Linked DNA regions of Ruminococcus sp. HUN007. The protein of the gene in region 1 interacts with the protein of each later gene in a pairwise test. Links are inferred from orthologs where the notes say so. Each region holds a gene or a part of one and is shown on either strand. Other genes may lie near its edges. The genes, in order: rsfS and CC97_RS14840.

What was found.
Region 2: the proteins of rsfS (region 1) and CC97_RS14840 interact in binary tests that used the Escherichia coli proteins (3 or more experiments, as listed by UniProt). The link is inferred for Ruminococcus sp. HUN007 from one-to-one orthologs.

What each region holds. Positions count from the first base shown.
Region 1 is NZ_JOOA01000002.1:2,847,146-2,856,478, reverse strand. The notes cover bases 2,218-5,107. They hold rsfS (ribosome silencing factor), read right to left. Parts: upstream 3,895-5,107; coding sequence 3,541-3,894; downstream 2,218-3,540. Other genes in these bases: CC97_RS16450 (LCP family protein), read right to left, coding at 3,978-5,107; leuS (leucine--tRNA ligase), read right to left, coding at 2,218-3,408. Outside these bases: flagellar basal body rod protein FlgB, read right to left, coding at 1-327; rpsU (30S ribosomal protein S21), read right to left, coding at 583-756; more of leuS, read right to left, coding at 1,003-2,217; more of CC97_RS16450, read right to left, coding at 5,108-5,123; bis(5'-nucleosyl)-tetraphosphatase (symmetrical) YqeK, read right to left, coding at 5,126-5,707; nadD (nicotinate (nicotinamide) nucleotide adenylyltransferase), read right to left, coding at 5,801-6,397; CC97_RS16435 (YhbY family RNA-binding protein), read right to left, coding at 6,397-6,690; CC97_RS16430 (XTP/dITP diphosphatase), read right to left, coding at 6,734-7,315; CC97_RS16420 (AAA family ATPase), read right to left, coding at 8,847-9,333. UniProt on the Escherichia coli protein: Functions as a ribosomal silencing factor. Interacts with ribosomal protein uL14 (rplN), blocking formation of intersubunit bridge B8.
Region 2 is NZ_JOOA01000002.1:2,432,242-2,441,537, forward strand. Bases 3,762-6,614 are described here. They hold CC97_RS14840 (AAA family ATPase), read right to left. Parts: upstream 5,805-6,614; coding sequence 4,719-5,804; downstream 3,762-4,718. Other genes in these bases: CC97_RS14835 (DUF5682 family protein), read right to left, coding at 3,762-4,719; CC97_RS20610 (hypothetical protein), read right to left, coding at 6,002-6,373; CC97_RS14850 (hypothetical protein), read right to left, coding at 6,390-6,614. Also shown: CC97_RS14825 (glycine--tRNA ligase), read right to left, coding at 1-1,170; CC97_RS14830 (VWA domain-containing protein), read right to left, coding at 1,305-2,480; more of CC97_RS14835, read right to left, coding at 2,482-3,761; more of CC97_RS14850, read right to left, coding at 6,615-7,856; CC97_RS14855 (hypothetical protein), read right to left, coding at 7,867-9,294.

The DNA.
Region 1 (9,333 bases):
TGCATTCATCTTCTGGATAGTTGCTGCCTGCTGGATGTACGCGCTGTAGAGTTCAAGATTTTCGTTCTCAATGTCAACGTTGTTTCCGTCGACAAGTACTTCAACGTTATCCTTTGTTTCGACCTTTGCCTCAAAATCATATTCTATACTGTCTTTTTTAGTATTGTGTTTCATCTGGTCTTCCAGCGTGTTCCCGAAGGAAAACGTTTTGACCTTGTAGTCCGGAGTGTCCAGATTTGCGATGTTCTGAGTATGTACCTGCTGCTTTAAAGACATAGCCTTTATGCCGCTTTCCATTGCCTTGAACTGAAATGAATCTAAAATCACAGTCTATCCCCCCAATAATAGTATTTTATTATTTTATTATACATTATACTAATCTGAATTTCAAGTAATGAATTTTAAAATAGACAAGATTTCATTACAAATTTACAGGTCCAATTACAGCATTTTATACAAAGGAACTTTATAATACGGGTACACAGACGAAAAAACGGTCTGCCGCAGATTTTTTCAGTAAAAAAAATATCCTCCAGGAAAACCTGAAGGATAATTCTTTTAATTGGTTTTATGTACTGTTTATCAATACTTGCGCTTACGAGCTGCTTCGGACTTCTTCTTACGCTTAACCGAAGGCTTTTCGTAGTGTTCTCTCTTACGAACTTCAGCTATAACGCCATCCTTAGCGCATGATCTCTTGAAGCGCTTGAGTGCTGTCTCTAAAGATTCGTTTTTACCAACACGAACTTCTGCCACTTTATTCCCTCCCTTTGCCACAAAGACAGAGGTTTATGCTAAAATCTGAAACCTTGCGGAATCAGATGTCAGTCATCTGTTTTTTATCTCCTCTGTTATAAGCTAAAACTGTGACCATGAGTGACACACTGTATATTCGCATGTCATTCAGACCGCAGTAATATAAGCTGTATGAATAACATAAATTTATTTTAGCACACCAGGCACGGTGTTGTCAAGTAGAAAATAATCTCCGGAGATATTTTGTTATTTTACAACAAAATTCACAAGTTTGTTTTGTACATATATCTGCTTAACAATGTTCTTTCCGCTTGTTGCTTCGGCAAATTTCTCATCCTTAAGTGCCATTTCAAACGCTGTATCCTTGTCTGTGCCGACCGGGATCATGATCTTTGAACGTACCTTGCCGTTGATCTGGAGAACAATTTCAACTGAGTCGTCAACGCAGAGTGCTTCGTCATATGTGATCCAGCTCTGTTCGCTGAGGATCTTTCCGAAAACGCTGCTGTACATTTCTTCAGCTATGTGAGGAGCAAAAGGATAGAGCATTGTGCACAGAGCACCGAATTCGCCCTTTGTTATGCTTCCTGCTGCGTATATGTCATTGATAAGTGACATCATTGCTGCTATGGCTGTGTTGAACTTCATAGCTTCGATGTCTTCGCTTACCTTCTTTATTGTCTTGTGGAATGCACTGCGGAGCTTTTCGCTGTATTCATCGCCGTCAGTGATCATATCCTGTAAAGCCCAGATCCTGTCTTCGAAACGTTTGCATCCCTTGATGCTTGACTCGCTCCACGGAGCAGCCTTTTCGTAGTCGCCCATGAAGAGGACGTAAAGTCTGAGAACATCTGCGCCGTATTCTGCAACAACGTCGTTAGGATCGATAACGTTTCCTCTTGACTTGGACATCTTTTCTCCGTCTGGTCCGAGAATAAGGCCCTGTGCAGTTCTCTTTGCATACGGTTCCGAAGTCGGAACAAGACCGAGGTCATAGAGGAACTTGTGCCAGAAACGGCTGTAGATCATATGACGTGTAACGTGTTCCATACCGCCGTTGTACCAGTCAACAGGCATCCAGTACTTAAGTGCCTCCTGTGACGCAAACTCGTTATCGTTCTTTGGATCGCAGTAACGGAGGAAGTACCATGATGAACCTGCCCACTGAGGCATTGTATCAGTTTCTCTTCTTGCGTCCTTACCGCACTTAGGACACTTGCACTTAACGAAGTCACTGATCTTTGCAAGCGGGCTTTCGCCGTCTGTACCTGGTTCGAAGTTTTCTACAGGAGGAAGTCTGAGCGGGAGTTCCTCATAATGAACAGGAACCATGCCGCAGTGTTCGCAGTGAACTATCGGGATAGGTTCACCCCAGTATCTCTGGCGGTTGAATGCCCAGTCCTTCATCTTGAACTGAACGCCCTTTTCGCCGCAGCCGAGCTTTTCAAGAATCTCTATTGCCTTTGCAACAGCATCCTTCTTGTTTGAAATGCCGTTGAGCTCGCCTGAGTTTACAAGTTCACCTTCGCCTGTGTAGGCTTCCTTGGTGATGTCGCCGCCCTTTATTACTTCGATTATATCGATGCCGAACTTCTTTGCGAAGTCGTAGTCACGTGTATCGTGAGCAGGAACTGCCATGATGGCACCTGTACCGTAGCCCATCATTACGTAGTCGGAAATGTAGATCGGGATCTCTTTCTTTGTTACTGGGTTCACAGCTGTAAGACCGTCGATCTTTACACCTGTCTTGTCCTTGACGAGCTGTGTTCTCTCGAATTCGCTCTTCTTTGCACATTCATCCTTATAGGCATCGAGTTCTGCAATGTTCTTAATGCTGTCGCGGTACTTCTGGATGATCGGATGTTCCGGAGCGATTACCATGAATGTTACACCGTAAAGGGTATCCGGACGTGTTGTGTAGATGCGGAGCTTCTCATCATTTTCCTTTATGTCAAAGTTTACAAACGCACCTGTTGACTTGCCGATCCAGTTTTCCTGCTGGAGTCTTACGTTCGGAAGGTAGTCAACTTCCTCGAGTCCCTTGAGGAGCTTGTCTGCATATTCTGTGATGCGGAGGTACCATACTTCCTTGGTCTTCTGGATAATGTCGCTGTGGCATACGTCACACTTGCCGCCCTGTGAGTCTTCGTTTGAAAGAACTACCTTACAGCTCGGGCAGTAGTTTACGTTTGTCTTGTCTCTGAAAACAAGGCCGTTTTCGAACATCTTGAGGAAGATCCACTGTGTCCACTTGTAGTATCCTTCCTCCGTCGTATCTATAACTCTTGACCAGTCAAATGAGAAACCTACGCTCTTGAGCTGACCTGTGAATTTTGCAATGTTTCTGTCTGTTACTATTCTCGGATGAACGTTATCCTTGATAGCTGTATTTTCTGTTGGAAGTCCGTAAGCGTCAAATCCGATAGGGAAAAGAACGTTGTAGCCCTCCATACGTCTCTTTCTGCTTACTACTTCAAGGCCTGAATATGCCTTGATATGGCCTACGTGCATTCCGTGGCCTGACGGATAAGGGAATTCAACAAGGCCGTAGAACTTTGGCTTTGAATAGTCGTCAGATGCCCTGAAAGTTCCTTTTTCTTCCCAGTATTTCTGCCATTTTGCTTCAACGGCAGCAAAATCATATTTACCCATAGAGTTAGCTCCTTACATAAATATTCCTTGGCATCACCGGCGAAGCAGGTGATGCCCTGACGGGAGGAGGGGCTCCGCCCCTGTCCCCCTCAAAACCGCAGTTCCGGTTTTACCGGAACTGCGGCTTAAACTTTACTTTAATAACTCTTCCACGTCGAGATGTTCTCCGTCAGCCCAGAGTCTTTCGAGCTGATAGAACTCTCTTGTTTCCTTGTAGAAAACATGAACGATAATATCTGAATAATCAAGCACGATCCAGTTTGAACCGTTGTGTCCTTCCTTTCCGGAAGGTTCGATGCCGGACTGTGAAAGCTGATACTCAACTTCATCGGCAAGCGTTCTTGTGTGAGTCGTACTTGTACCGTTTGCTATTACAAAGTAGTCGGAAAGCACTGTAAGATCTCTTATTCCGAGTACTTCTATATCTTCAGCCTTCTTTGAATCGAGGGCTTTAACTATCTTTTCAAGTTTTTCCTTTGTATCCATTCTATCTTTCCTTTCATTTCCGGAAGCACCGGATCATCAGTACGGGTCGTAAACCCTGTACCACACTGACCGGCAGTTCCTTTTTATTCTTCCCCGTCTCCGGCTCCGTCAAGGGTGTTTGCATCTTCCCTGAACGGAACAGACGGAACATTTCCGTTTTCAATGTCAGCGAAACTTGTGCTGTCATTATCGTAATATGTGGCTGTATGCTTTACTTCGGTTATGTTAAGCTGATCGGCTGTCATTTCTTCCTGATAAGGTCTGAAATACTCGTTGAGCATATCAGCTGTTTCCTGCTCATGGATCGAGTAGCCGTAGTAATTATTGATGTCTCCCGGACTTAAGTCTTCACCCGGCACCATTCTTACAGTTACATTTTCCATTGAAACAGTCTGGGCAAAATCGCACAGAATACCGATTTCGCTGATGTCGAGGTCAGACATGAGGTACTGCTTCAGTGTAGGATAAATACTCAGTACCTTCAGCGTGCCGAGATTCTTTACCTTCTGCATTCCGGCAGCCAGGAAGATCCTCTGAGCTCTGATTCTGGCAATGTCCCCTTCGAGATAATCGTGGCGGAAACGCACGAACCATTCAGACTGCTCACCGTTAAGCACCTGTTCACCTTTGTAGATGATCTTGTCTGCTTCGTAGATGATATCATACGGAACGTTTATCGGAATTCCTCCGATAGCATCGACTACCGGCGGAACGTCAGTGCATTTTATACCGATGTACGCATCTATCGGAATACCGAAAAGATCTTTCAGACAGTTAGCGACCTTTGCGACCGGAGTGCTTCCTTCGCATACACCGTCGGAATATACGCTGTTTATCTTTCCGTGTTCAGCCTTCGTGTATTCCGGACCAACGTAGCAGTCACGCGGTATCTGAAGAATATTTATCTTCGCTGCGTTAAGGTCAAACTGCGCGAGCATCATAATATCCGTGTTGAGTCCTTCCTCATCCATTCCGAGACACAGCACCGTGTACTGGCCTTCGATGTACTGGTAAAGGTCAAGGCCGTCAAACATCTGTTCCGGTTCCATCGGCTTAAGCATGTATGTGTTGCTGTCGGCATCCAGCTCGCCCGCCTGTTCTGATTTAAAAGGCTGGCTGTCAGACACAACAGACTTTATCATGCCTTTTCCGGCAACAAAAAGTACAGCAAGTGTAATAAGAAGCAGAAGAATATCTCTGAATATCCTGAACTTACTTTTCCTTACCATGTTCACTTTCCTTCCTGAGCACGTCGGCTCTCTCTCAGCGCATACTGATTGTAAGCTTCAAGCGTGTATTCAGGAATGAGACCTTTTTTCTCAGTAACAGATACTATCGAAAAGATCAGGGCTTCAAGCATCACCCTGTCCATGTCCTGATAAGCAAGCTTTCTGAATTTCTTGACCCCGTTGTAGGACCTGTCTGCCGAAATCAGGTCACCGATATACACGATCTCCTCAAAGCGGCTCATTCCCGCTCTGCCGATAGTATGAAAGCGTACGGCATTGATAATATCCTTATCTTCTATCATAAGCGAATCACGTACAAATGCTGCTCCTGCAACTGCGTGCCAGAGCGCCTTGGTCTCAAGCTCAGCCGCTGATACGCCGAGTCCGCTTTCCGCAGCCATTTTTTTCAGTTCATCTGCAGGAAGCTCCTTGCAGATATCGTGTACAAGACCTGCAAAATATGCTTTTTCACTGTCTTCACCGTACCATTCCGCAAGTTTACGGCATTCTGCGGCAACGTTGAGTGAATGATTGAATCTTTTTTCTGAAAGACGGTTTTTAAGAAAATCTGTAATATTTTCCACGTCGAACAAATATATCACCAGCCAGTTGTTTATACACTGCCTTAAGGCCCGCAGTTATGTGTATCAGCGGGTCTTAAGGAACAGTGATGATCATCATACGTATAATTTTTTCAGTCTAATATATTGTACTACTTTTTCAGGCAAATAGCAAGAATATTTTTGGCCGCGGCGTATCAGATCCCTTATCTGCGTTGATGAGACCGGAAAAGGATCAGCGTTTATTATCTTCACGCTGCCGAAAGCCGAAAGTTCATCCGCCTTTTTCTTTAAGTCATCCATGTCGTCATACTCTCTTGACACGACTGCCAGAGTCACTTTTTTAAGTATATCCTCAAAGCGGTACCACTTGTCAAAACTTAAAAGCATGTCGCTTCCGACCATCATGTAAAGGTCATCATCAGGATACATTTCCGCAAAATGCTCCGTCGTGTAAACGGAATAGCTTTTGCCGCCCTGTTTCAGTTCAAAGTCCGAGACCTCAAAGCCTTCATGGTCCTCAGCAGCAAGGCGGCACATGTTTAATCTGTCAGCGTTACTGCACAGATCATGCGCTTCCTTGTGCGGCGGGATATTTGCCGGAACAAGTATAAGGCGGTCAAGTCCGAGTTTACTGTAGGCTTCCTCCGCAAGATGGATGTGGCCGGAGTGTATCGGATTGAACGTTCCGCCGAAAAATCCTGTTCTGCCCATCAGATGTCTATTTCGATCACAGGTTCTTTCGGATTTCGCTTGAAGAGAACGAATCTGCTGCCGACTACCTGAACTACATCAGCGCCTGTCTTTTCTGCTATCTCGTCAGCAGCTTCCCTTGCTGTGTACGGACTGTTGTCGAGTACACGGAGCTTGATAAGTTCACGCACTCTGAGAGCGTCGTTTACCTGTGCTATGAGTGTATCCTGTATTCCGTTTTTACCTACCTGAAAAATTGTTTCGTAGGTACTTGCTATTCCTCTGAGTTTTGATCTCTGTTTGCTTGTAAGCATAATATCAGCCTTTCATTTAGCATTACGTTCATTTATCAGTGTTTCATTTTGCTCCGATAGCAGCTGCAAACTTTTTAAGTGCATCTGCCCTGTGGCTTACGGAGTTCTTTTCCTCTGCGGAAAGTTCGGCAAAAGATCTGTCACCGTACATAAATACAGGATCGTAGCCGAATCCGTTTTCGCCCTTAGGTTCTGTTCCGATGATACCTTCGGCTGTACCGCGGATAACAAGCTTTTCGCCCTTGTCGTCAATAAAGCAGAGCACGCAGACAAATCTTGCTGTACGCTTTTCTGTTTCAACGCCGCTTAATTCTGAAAGGAGCTTTGCACAGCGGTCAGCATCTGTAGCGTTCTCGCCTGCGTAGCGGTGTGAATATACGCCCGGAGCACCGTTTAAATAGTCTACTTCAAGTCCGCTGTCATCTGAAATAACTGCTGTCTTTGTAAGATCGTAAACTGCCTGCGCCTTAAGTGCGGCATTTTCCTCAAAAGTAGTGCCTGTTTCCTCAACGTCGATATTCACACCGGCCTCAGCCTGTGAAACAACTTCATAGCCGAGAGGTGAAAGTATCTTCTTTATTTCTTCAAGCTTGTGCTTATTGTTTGATGCAAGTATTACCTTCATCTGTTACTCCTTATTATTTCTTCTTTTTACCGAAAAGACGGCTGAAGAATCCCTTCTTCTTTTCCGGTTCCTCTGTCTCTTCTTCAGCTTCTGCAGTTTCTTCCGGTTCCGCAGCTTCTTCTGATTCTTCAGTTCCCTCTGGTTCTTCAGTTTCTGCAGTCTCTTCTGAATCTTCGGTTACTTCCGGTTCTTCAGATTCTTCTGAGACCTCAGAAGCTTCATTTTCATCTGAAACCGCTGTTTCTTCCGGTGCTTCTTCCGGTGCTTCTTCCGGTTCGGACACTGTCGTTTCTTTTATTTCTTCAGGTTCAGCATAAGATGATTCTTCTGAAGTTTCTGTATATGTATCATCGACATCTTCTGAATATTCAGCAGATGCTTCTTCGATATCCGCAGTTTCTTCATCCTCTTCAGACATATCATCATCCATATTTACTTCACCGTCGAGAACTTCGTCACCGAACAGTGCATTTACGAAATCACGGCTGTTGAAATCCTGAAGGTCATCGATCTTTTCACCGAGACCAACAAGCTTGACCGGAATGCCAAGTTCATTCTTTATTGAAATAACAATACCGCCCTTTGCAGTACCGTCGAGTTTTGTAAGAACTATACCTGTAATATCAGCGACCTCGCTGAAGAGTTTAGCCTGATTTACAGCATTTTGTCCTGTTGTTGCATCGAGTACCAGAAGGATCTCACGGGCACATCCTTCTGCCTGTCCTGCCACGATTCTGTTTATCTTTGCCAGCTCGTCCATGAGATTTTTCTTGTTGTGGAGTCGTCCTGCAGTATCAACGATGACAACGTCACAGTGTCTCGCCTTTGCAGCTGCGATAGCGTCATAAACAACCGCCGCAGCGTCAGAACCTTCAGCATGCTTTACTATGTCAACTCCCGCTCTTTCCGTCCATACCTGGAGCTGATCGATAGCAGCCGCTCTGAATGTATCAGCAGCAGCAACAAGCACCTTCTTACCCTCGCCCTTGAGCTTGTGGCAGAGTTTGCCGATAGTAGTGGTCTTTCCGGCACCGTTTACACCGATGACCATAATGACCGAAGGAGTTGTGGAAAGATCCAGCCCCTGGTCTTCACCCATCATGTCCGAAACTATTTCATGTATAAGACGCATGATCTCATTCGGATCAGTAATCCCCTGTTCCTTTATCATCTTTCTGAGTCTGTCACAGATCTCAAGCGAAGTGTCAACACCGACATCGCTCATGATAAGCGTTTCCTCCAGCTGTTCAAACAGATCTTCATCTATTTTGGTAAATGAATGAAGCAGTTTCGAAAGCTTAGACATCATCGCCTGTCTTGTTTTCAGAAGTCCTGCTTTTATTTTACTGAAAAGTCCCATAAAACCTCCTGGCAAATTTGAAATACATTTTTAATTGTATCATAAACACAACGCTTTTTCAAGTATCATAAATGCCAATAAAAAAGACATGCACGTATGATTTTACATGCATGTCTTTTCAAATCAGCACATTACTCTGATTGGTTCACAACAATCTCCAATCGATAAACATCATGACAAACCGTCAAGCGTTTCAATTACACACTCATAATTTCTGGTATCCTTGCTGTAGTTAATACCAACAACCAGTATCCTGTCACTGTAGCCTTTCAGCTTACCGTTATACCTCTTTTCTTTTATCTGATTCAGAGCGCTGTCAGCATTTTTGTCGTATTTCAGCTCGATTATCATCGCCGGCATGTTTCCGGAATCTGATCTTGGAATAAAAGCAATATCAGCAAAACCTTTACCTGACGGAAGTTCACGTACGACATTATAATATGCCGGTGCAGTAAAATAAGCCATGGTTATTGCGCAGCTGAGTGAGTTTTCATCATTGTATTTCAGTACTGAAGTATACGCCTCATGTGCCAGTGCTACAAGTTCAGCAACTTTTGAAGAATCACCATCTATGGTTGCCCATAAAAGATCCTCACATTTCTGTATCGAATCTGCTATCTTTGTCCAGTTTCCTGTAGCAAGAGCTGATTTAAAAGCA
Region 2 (9,296 bases), 420 kb from region 1 along the record:
CTGTGGTGAAAGCTTCTTTACGAGCGGAAGTACTGCACACTTGAACGGTGCAAGAGCAGGGTGAAAGTGAAGAACTGTTCTTACGTCCTTCTTTTCGTTGCCGTTCTTGTCTGTTGAAACGAGTTCCTCTTCGTCGTAAGCTTCTGAAAGAATTGAGAGGAAGAGTCTTTCTACGCCGAGTGAAGGCTCGATAACGTAAGGAATGTACTTTTCATTTGTTTCAGGATCGAAGTATTCAAGTGACTTGCCGCTTGTCTTGATGTGCTGTGTGAGGTCGTAGTCTGTTCTGTCGGCAACGCCCCAGAGTTCGCCCCATCCGAATGAAGGGAACATGTATTCGAAGTCTGTTGTAGCCTTTGAGTAGAAGCAGAGTTCTTCCGGATCGTGGTCACGGAGTCTTAAGTTTTCTTCCTTGAGGCCGAGGCTTAAGAGGAAGTCCTTGCAGAATGTTCTCCAGTATGAGAACCATTCAAGGTCTGTGCCCGGCTTGCAGAAGAATTCAAGTTCCATCTGTTCGAATTCACGTACACGGAAGATGAACTTACCAGGTGTGATCTCGTTTCTGAATGACTTACCTACCTGAGCTACACCGAAAGGTACTTTCTTTCTTGTTGTACGCTGAATGTTTGCGAAGTTTACGAATATACCCTGAGCTGTTTCAGGTCTTAAGTAGATCTCTGACTTTGAGTCTTCTGTTACACCCTGGAATGTCTTGAACATGAGGTTGAACTGTCTGATGTCAGAGAAGTTCTGCTTGCCGCATTCAGGACAGCAGATACCCTTTTCCTTGATGTATGCGAGCATCTGTTCATTTGTCCAGCCGCTAGGATTTGTACCGTCGAAGTTTTCGATGAGGTTGTCAGCTCTGTGTCTTGTCTTACATTCCTTACAGTCCATAAGAGGATCAGAGAAGCCGCCGATATGACCTGAAGCTACCCATGTCTGCGGATTCATGAGGATGGCACTGTCAAGGCCAACGTTGTACTTGTTTTCCTGAACGAATTTCTTGAGCCACGCAGCCTTGATGTTGTTCTTGAGCTGCATACCGAGCGGGCCGTAGTCCCATGTGTTAGCAAGGCCGCCGTAGATCTCGGAACCAGGGTAAACAAAGCCCTTTGCCTTACAGAGGTCTACGATTTTATCCATAGTTTTATCTGCATTTTTTAACATATATAAAAACCGTCCTTTAATGAAGTTGTCAAATTATATTGTAAAATAAATATCGCATATTGTCAAGTGTTGAAAGCATAAAATTTGCCTCATCTTATCGCGGAATTACCGTCAGAAAGATGAGGCGGAGGGTATTAATGAGCGCGGTCATACGCCGCTTTTTCGAATACTCTTAAGTCGCGTCGTTTAAGTGCCGCATCGAGGAGATCCGGGAGCTTTTCCGGAGGGCAGGCGAAGCACGGGATCTGCAGTTCTGCGGTTTTTTCGGCGAGACCGGAGTCGAAGCATGGTTTGCCGCTGTCGGAGATGGCAAGCAGGATCACTACGTTTACGCCGGAGCTTTTCAAGTCGCTTAAGCGGTGGATGAGCTGGGCGCGGTTTCCGCCTTCGTAGAGGTCGGTCACTATGAACATTGTGGTCTTTTCCGGTTCGGTAATGAGTTCTTCACAGTATGCGACGGAATTGTTGATATCTGTTCCGCCGCCGAGCTGGATGCCGTAGAGGAGTTCAACCGGATCGGCACACAGGTCCGTGAGGTCGTGAACGGTGGTGTCAAATGCAACAATGTGCGTTTTTACCGCCCTTATGCTTGCGAGTATGCATCCCATTACCGATGAGTAGATAGCCGATTCACCCATGGAACCGCTCTGGTCAATGTCAAGGATGACCGTCCTTGATGCAGTTTTCGAGGCACGCTCGTAGAAGTAGAAACGTTCCGGAAGCAGTACTTTTCGTTCCGGATCGTAGTTTTTGAGGTTACGTCTTATGGTCAGTTTGTAGTCGAGGGCTGCCGCCGACGGGATAGGTGAGTGCTCGCGTCTGTTGAGCGCAGATGTTACCGAGCGGCGGAGGTCGTCGGCAAGTCTGCGGTTTATGTCTTCCACTATTTTCGCAATGTACTGACGTGCATTGTCCTTCGATTTTTCCGGTATCTGATCCTTGAGCATTATAAGTAGCGAAGCCGTCGAAACATCAGGTACAAGGTCGTTTAACATTTCCGGTTCAAGAAGAAGCTGTTTAAGTCCCTTTTTTTCGATGGCATCTTTCTGAATTACCTTTATTTCCATCGGTGAGAACAGGCTTCGCAGATCGCCAAGCCATTTGGTAAGGTGAGGTATCGAACGCCCTCTGCCGCCGGCTTTTCCTGCACCGTCGCTGCCGGATCCGGAGGAACCGTATATCTGCGACAGGGCTGAATCCATGAGCAGATCTTCCTCGGAAAGCGGCAGTCCGCCGAGTCCTTCAAGAGTTTTCTGTGACTCCTCGCCGAGTATCAGCCTCCAGCGTTTGAGCATTTGTAAATTATCCATATCATATATCTCCAAAGTCAAAGTCGTCAAGCTCGTCGATCGTCTGCTGTTCCTCGGCCGTTACCGGAGCGGATATTATCTCGGCCGCCTGTTCGGTGGAAATGCCGAGAACCTCGCCGATGTTTTCGGCAATGTCCGATTTTTCCGCTGGTGAGAAATCAGAGAATGTACGCCTCAAAGCAATGAGCACGGCTTTGAATTCCTCGTCGTCGAGTTCGCTTATGAAATTACACAGACTCTCCCACAGAGTTATTCTTCCTATGAGACTGCGGCGGTTACGCTTTGCAAGGCCTTCGAACCAGGCAGCAGCCTCCGGCGGAGGAGTTCCTCTCGAAAGATGGCGCGCCACCATTTCGCTCAGTTTTTCCGGAGCGATCTTTCCGCGTTCCGTAAGCAGGGCACAGGCAAATCCTGAAAGGAGCGGATTTACCATGTCGCTGTCGGCAATGCTTAAAAGAACATTTACAAAACGCTCATCTTCCAGAAATTCGTGTGCAAGGCAGGCATCGTGTACTGCAGTTACTGCGGTTATCATTTCTGCCGCGGCATTTTCATCACATATGCATGCGTTATATATCTGCAGGCAGAATTTGAGGTACAGCTGGCTGATTATAGCTTCGAGCGGCTTCGGTTCGAGTTTTCGTATTGTACCGAAACGCACGATGGCTGAAAGCGTGCCTATGGTCTTTCCTTCTTCGAAAGGTGAGGCACAGTCGGCAGCCATTTTCTGAACACTTGCGGCAGCGGTCTTTATGCAGTCCGGAAGTCCGCAGAGCAGTGCTCTGTAAAGTGTTTCCGCAGTTTTGCTTAAGTTTTCAGACTCGGCAAGTTCAAGGTTAAGTGATATACGTGCCGCTTCTTCAACGGTATCGCCTTTGAGCGATGCTTCAACTATCTGGATCTCAGTCTCAGGAGTCCAGCTTACAGTCCATTTTTCCGACCAGGTGGCTGTTTCCTGAGTGTTCCTCAGAAGTTCGCCGAAGTGAATTCCGGCTTCCAGCAGTCTGTGCATGAAAAATGAGCGGTTAAGATCGAGAAAAGCCGATTTTTCAGACTTGACACGCAGGTTTTCGCGCAGATCAAGAGCGAGTTCTTCAGCCGCGGCACTGCGGTATTTTTCAAGTTTCAGCTCCTTGAGCTTCAGCATGAAGTCTTCCTGTACCGATGTACATACCGTGCCTTCCGGAAGTTCGCCTATTTTAGTACCTATTTCAATGTCGGCGCAGGCGAGTGAGATCTCACCGAAGCTGCCGTGGCCTATACAGGTAACTGCCGCATCACGCAGATCGCTCATTGACGGAAGCCTGCCGCTTCGCATGGCAGCAAGTGTTTCCGCAAGACGCATTGCCTCAATTACTTCAGCCGATGATGCTGTATATCCGTTTTTACGCTGATATGCCGCAAGGCGTGAAAGATATTCCGGAGCGGTGTTTTCAGGTGTGGAACTTAAGCGGTTCCTCCACAGCATTTCGTAGTAGCCCGGTGCCCTGCTTCCTGCTCCGTATCCCGATCGGGATGACAGACGGTAGTAGGAGTACGGCATGAGCGTGGATTTTGATTCGACTGTTTTAAGTTTGTCTGTAAGTTTTCTGTCTTTATCCGAGAACGGTATGTTTTTTATTCCGGCCGTGTGGAAAGCACCCGTTATAACTGCGGCAGAGCCGTATTTTTCTTCAGTTTCGGCTATTCTGCGTCTCATGTATGCTTCACGAAGTTCGTTGTGCTCGTCCGATTCTGAGAATTCGCGTATGGACTTTCCGTATTCCTCTGCGGCAACCATGAATTCATCATAATTCTGTGCGTGTTCGAAACGGTATTCCCAGAAAGTATCAGTATCAAGGCCTGATATCTTTTCTATTTTCTCATAGACGCTTTCCTCGTGTTCCTTTTCTTCTTCCGGCGCGCCTTCGCTTTCCTTTTCCTTTTCGGCAAGCAGACTTCCTGACGGAAGGTCGCAGAACTCAACCGGTACACCGTTCTTTTTTGCCCAGACCATCGCCTGGTATTCCGGCGAGAATTCAGCCATAGGATACATAACAGTGCGCACAGGTGCCTCGGTCGTGTAGGCAAGTACCGCAGCCGGAAGCTTTACCTTGTGATCGCACAGACCGTCGATAAGACCGCTCAGGTCTGACGGTCCTTCAATAAGCACGGCCTTCGGCTTTGTTCTGTCAAGAAATTCTCTGACGTAAAACGCACACGCCGGCGACAGATGTCTTACGCCGTAGTACTCAGCCATTACGCGTTACGCTCCCTGCATTCGGAATAGAGAGCAGCGTATTCCGCACCTTTCTTCCTCATTACGTTTTCGAGGTATTCCTCCCAGGCAGCCTTGTCCTTATCGTCATCCTTTACAACGGCACCCTGAAGTGCGGCTGCCAGTTCCGCGTCAGTTACCTTTCCGTTTCCGAAGCTTCCTGCCAGTGCCATGCTGTTTACCATAAGTGAGATTGCTTCAGCCGATGAAAGTACGCCGCTTGTCGGCTTCAGTTTTATCTGTCCGTCGAGTGTTCTTCCTGTGCGGAGCTCACGGAATACTGTAACTATCTTTTCGAAGTCGCTGTTTGTCGGCATGGCAGCGCCGAGTTCCATGTCACCGGACATCTGTGCAACTCTGGTCTTTATGATATCAATTTCAGTTTTCATATCTGACGGAGGCGGCAGAATAACGATGTTGAAACGTCTCTTTAAAGCGGATGACATTTCATTTACGCCCTTGTCGCGTGTGTTTGCGGTTGCGATAACTGAAAATCCCTTTTTCGCAGCCACTTCTTCCGACAGTTCAGGGATCGATATTCTCTTTTCGGAAAGAATGGAGATAAGTGCGTCCTGAACTTCGCTTGCACATCGTGAAATTTCCTCGAAACGTGCGATAGTACCGGTTTCCATGGCGTTGTAGATCGGGCTTTTTACAAGTGATTCAAATGACGGGCCTTTTGCAAGCAGCATCGCGTAGTTCCATGAGTAGCGTATCTGCTCCTCGGTGGTTCCTGCAGTACCCTGAATGACCTGTGATGAATTTCCGTTTATGGCAGCTGTCAGATGTTCCGAAAGCCATGACTTGGCAGTACCCGGTTCACCGATGAGGAGAAGGGCACGGTCAGTTACCAGTGTGGCGATACATATCTCGACAACTCTTTTGTCACCCATGTACTTTGGTGTTATTTCCACGTCGCCGGATCTTCCGCCTAAGATGTATGTGAGTACCGACTTAGGTGACATCTGCCAGCCCTTCGGTACCGGATTTGTTTCGTTCTTTATGAGTGCGTCTATTTCCTTTTTGTAAAGCTGTTCAGCAGACAGCCTGAGAATTTCCTTTTCCATTCTATACTCCTTTTTATTTTATTGCAGTTCCGGCTGCGCCGGAACTGCTGGGCGGGGAGAGCGGGGCTTCGCCCCGGGCCCCGCACTGATTAACAGATCAGTGCTTTTCTGATGCAGTTCCGTCTGCGCCGGAACTGCGGATGGGGAGAGCGGGGCTTCGCCCCGTGTCACTCACTGATCCGTGGGTCAGTGCTTTATCACTGTGGTTCGTACCTTTTCAGCATGAGTTTTATCTCTGCTGTGTATTTTTCATTTCCCGGTTCCTTTGAAAGGTCAGCTATGAGTTTGTTTCCTTCGCTTACTACCGTTTCGTCAGGAATGTGGTAGTGGTTCAGGGTGTATGTCCAGTATTTTGTAGCCGAGTATTTAACTGAATCGCGAATGAAACTGTATGCGACACCTTCAGGCAGAGTGTCACATACCTTATCGATAAGAGCGAGTACATCGTCGCTGCAGTAGTTCTTACACATTGCAAGTGCAAACTTTTCAGCGTGTTTTTTCACTCTTTCGCGGTCGTCGCCTGAACTCATTGCGTAAAAAGCGTTAAGCAGATGACAGCGGTGTCTCATGTTCACCACAGCTATGTCACGGTCGTTTCCATTCGGGAACAGTTTTTTTCAGCTCTGCTGCCGGGAAGATGACCGACGTGTCAGAAAGGAAGCGGAGAATGTCTTCCGGCAGGGACTTAAATAACTTTATATTCAGATAGTCCGACTCGTTTGAGTAACGGTTTCTCCTTATTCTGTACCATCCGTCCGGTGTAGTGAAAATGCGGAACAGCTCTTCAAAAACATTTCTGTCATAAATGCGGTGGTCGGTTATCATTGTTCCGCATGCGTGTTCCGGATCGGTCATGAGCATGAGTGTAAATGCCGCCGGCAGATAGACGTCAGGATATTTCCTGTAAAGATTTATAATAAGCGAACGGTAGTCCTCATCTCCCGGATGCTCGTAAAGATTGGATACCAGTACCTCATTTATATGCCTGAAAACAGGTGATGAATGCGACGGTGTGATCGGTTCGTGTGAATATTTTTCGCCCCAATTTTCAAAGATATCTTCAATATCCTTTTTGTTTTCCAGCTCTGACATGAATGATAACGAAAACGGATGGTTCGTTCCTCGTGAGGATTCTCCGTTCTTCAGTATTATCTCATGATCAGCGCGCGCATAATCCACTGCAGCCTTTAAGCCGGATTCCGTAATGAGTTCAGTCTGAGTGCTTTTGAGATTCTTTGCAGCCTTTTCGATTTCAGGCTCTGCGTGTGCGGAATTCATTTTTGCCAGTGCAAGCAGAGCGGACTGCTTTACCTTGCCTTTTGAAATGCGGAAAATGTTTAAAAGTCTGTCCTCATTCTCCTTTGCATAAACCATTGCTTCAATTGCAGCGCAGCGCACGCCCTGCGGATTTTCTTCCTTTTCAGCAAATTCGATGTAGCGGTCATTGTATTTTTCACGGTAAACCGAGCTTATAAAGCGTATCTGGTTTCCGGTGGCGTTCTTGTTTGACAGATCTACCGAATCGAAGAGAGCCGGTATTATCTCCGCACCGCATACTGATTCGAGCTGAATAAGCAGTGAAGCTATACCAATACCGTTTTTGCCTGCGACGTTCATGACAGATGTAAGAATACGCGGATCAGAAATGTCACGGAAGAAGCCTTCGTCAAAATCCTGTTTGTCGTACTGCGACTTGCGTATGAGCTCCTTGTATTCTTCTATTTTGGCGCAGGTAAGATGAGCCGGCTTCATCTTTTCGTTTTTCGGTGCCGGTTTTGTCTCCGAGTCATCAGCGAATACGCCCTGTGTTACTGCCAGTGCGTCGGCAAGCGCGATACAGTCTGTGATACTGTCTGCCGGATCTTCTGAAGCAAGAAGAGCATTGCACATGTCGTACAGTTTTCCGAAGACCTTGTTTGCTTCGGACATAGGTTTGAAGGCTTCCACGGCGCGCTTAAGACGGAAGTCCTCGGCGATTATCGCACATCCGGCTGCGGCCGATGCATAAAGTCTGTTTCTTAGTTCGTAAAACGGATTTGTTCTGATTTCCATGGCGGCCTCCTTACAGTCTGATTATGTCGTCTTTTGTAACGACCGAGAACGGTGAAAATGTGAAGCGGTGATCGAATGCGTCGTAGAAAAGTCCGCCGAAAACTGCTCCGCCTTCAAGATTTCCGGCAATGAGCTTCAGCGTGCTGCACGCATCTGTGTAGAATTCACATTCTTTAAGTGCGATCGTCTCGTCGCCGCACTTCATGACTCCGTGGCCGTCTTCTGCGTATTCTATCGAGTCAAACTTTATAAGGACTGCCGCGTAAGGACGTGACAGAGTATTTTTAAGTTCGTTTTTCGCTTTCTTTACAGCTGCGGAAATGCTTTCTTCCGCCTTTTCAAGCACTTCTTTGTAGTCGCCTGCGACTGCAGGGGATGACTCAGCGCTTTCCCAGCGTATTCTCCGGTTGAGTGAGCCCGGGTACAGGTAAAGTTCCTTCACACTGTATACTTCAAAGCGTGCATCCGCTGATTTTATGTACTTTGCCGATTTGTACGGAATAATGTTCTCAGTGCGGAAAATATCGCCTGTGCCGAGGTCCATCCAGTAGCCTTCGTCAGTTACGCTCTGTCGTACTTCGTCATTTACATGTGTGAATGAAAGCTCGATGAGTCTTGTGTTTTCACGGTAAAGTCCGAGTTCCTTAAGCTGTGTCAGCTTCCAGATGCCGCCCATTTCCTCGTAGAGAATGCTGTCCTCAGGAAGGACTTCACCCGATTCCAGTTTCGAGTCGATGTATGCACGGCTTTTCTTTATAGACGAACCCAGTCGTACACACAGGGCGATTATGTTGTTTGTCTCCCTGTCGTCCGGTTGTTCGGAAAGCTGGTTTACCGCCTTTATGATCGTGTTCATTATCGCCTGCGGTTCAGGAAGATAGTAGTCACCGAGCTGCTTGGCAAGTGCTGCGTACTGGCTGGCTGCAGCTTTGTTCACGGAACCGATACCGTTTTTAAGTATGTCGTGTACGAAGTTTTCGGCAAGGTCAAGGCCTTCACGCTGTTTCTTCAGCTTTTTGGCTGCGGCTGACTTGTTCGGCTTCGGAGCGGCTTTCGGGTTTTCTGCAGCTTCTGCCGCCTTTTCGGCACGCTTTTCTATTTTTTCACGTTTTCTTGCAACGTCTTCAGGAACTTCTTCGGTCGTGAATGTTTTCTTAGCGGTCCATTCACACATAAGCGCGAGGCAGTGTTTGCACGGTATCTGTCGGCTCGGGCAGGAACAGCGGAAAACCGGTGTTTCACCTGAACAGTCTACCGATGAGTTGTAAGGTTTACTGCCGCTTCCGTAGCAGTCTCCGAAAATAAGTGTGTTGTCTGCGGTGATGCAGAGCTTTTTGAATCCGCCCTGTTTCGATATCTTTTTTGCGTTTGCAAGTGCGGATGAGTTGATAGCAGAAGAATTGATGAAATCTTCGGTTATGATATTTACGTCAGCCATAT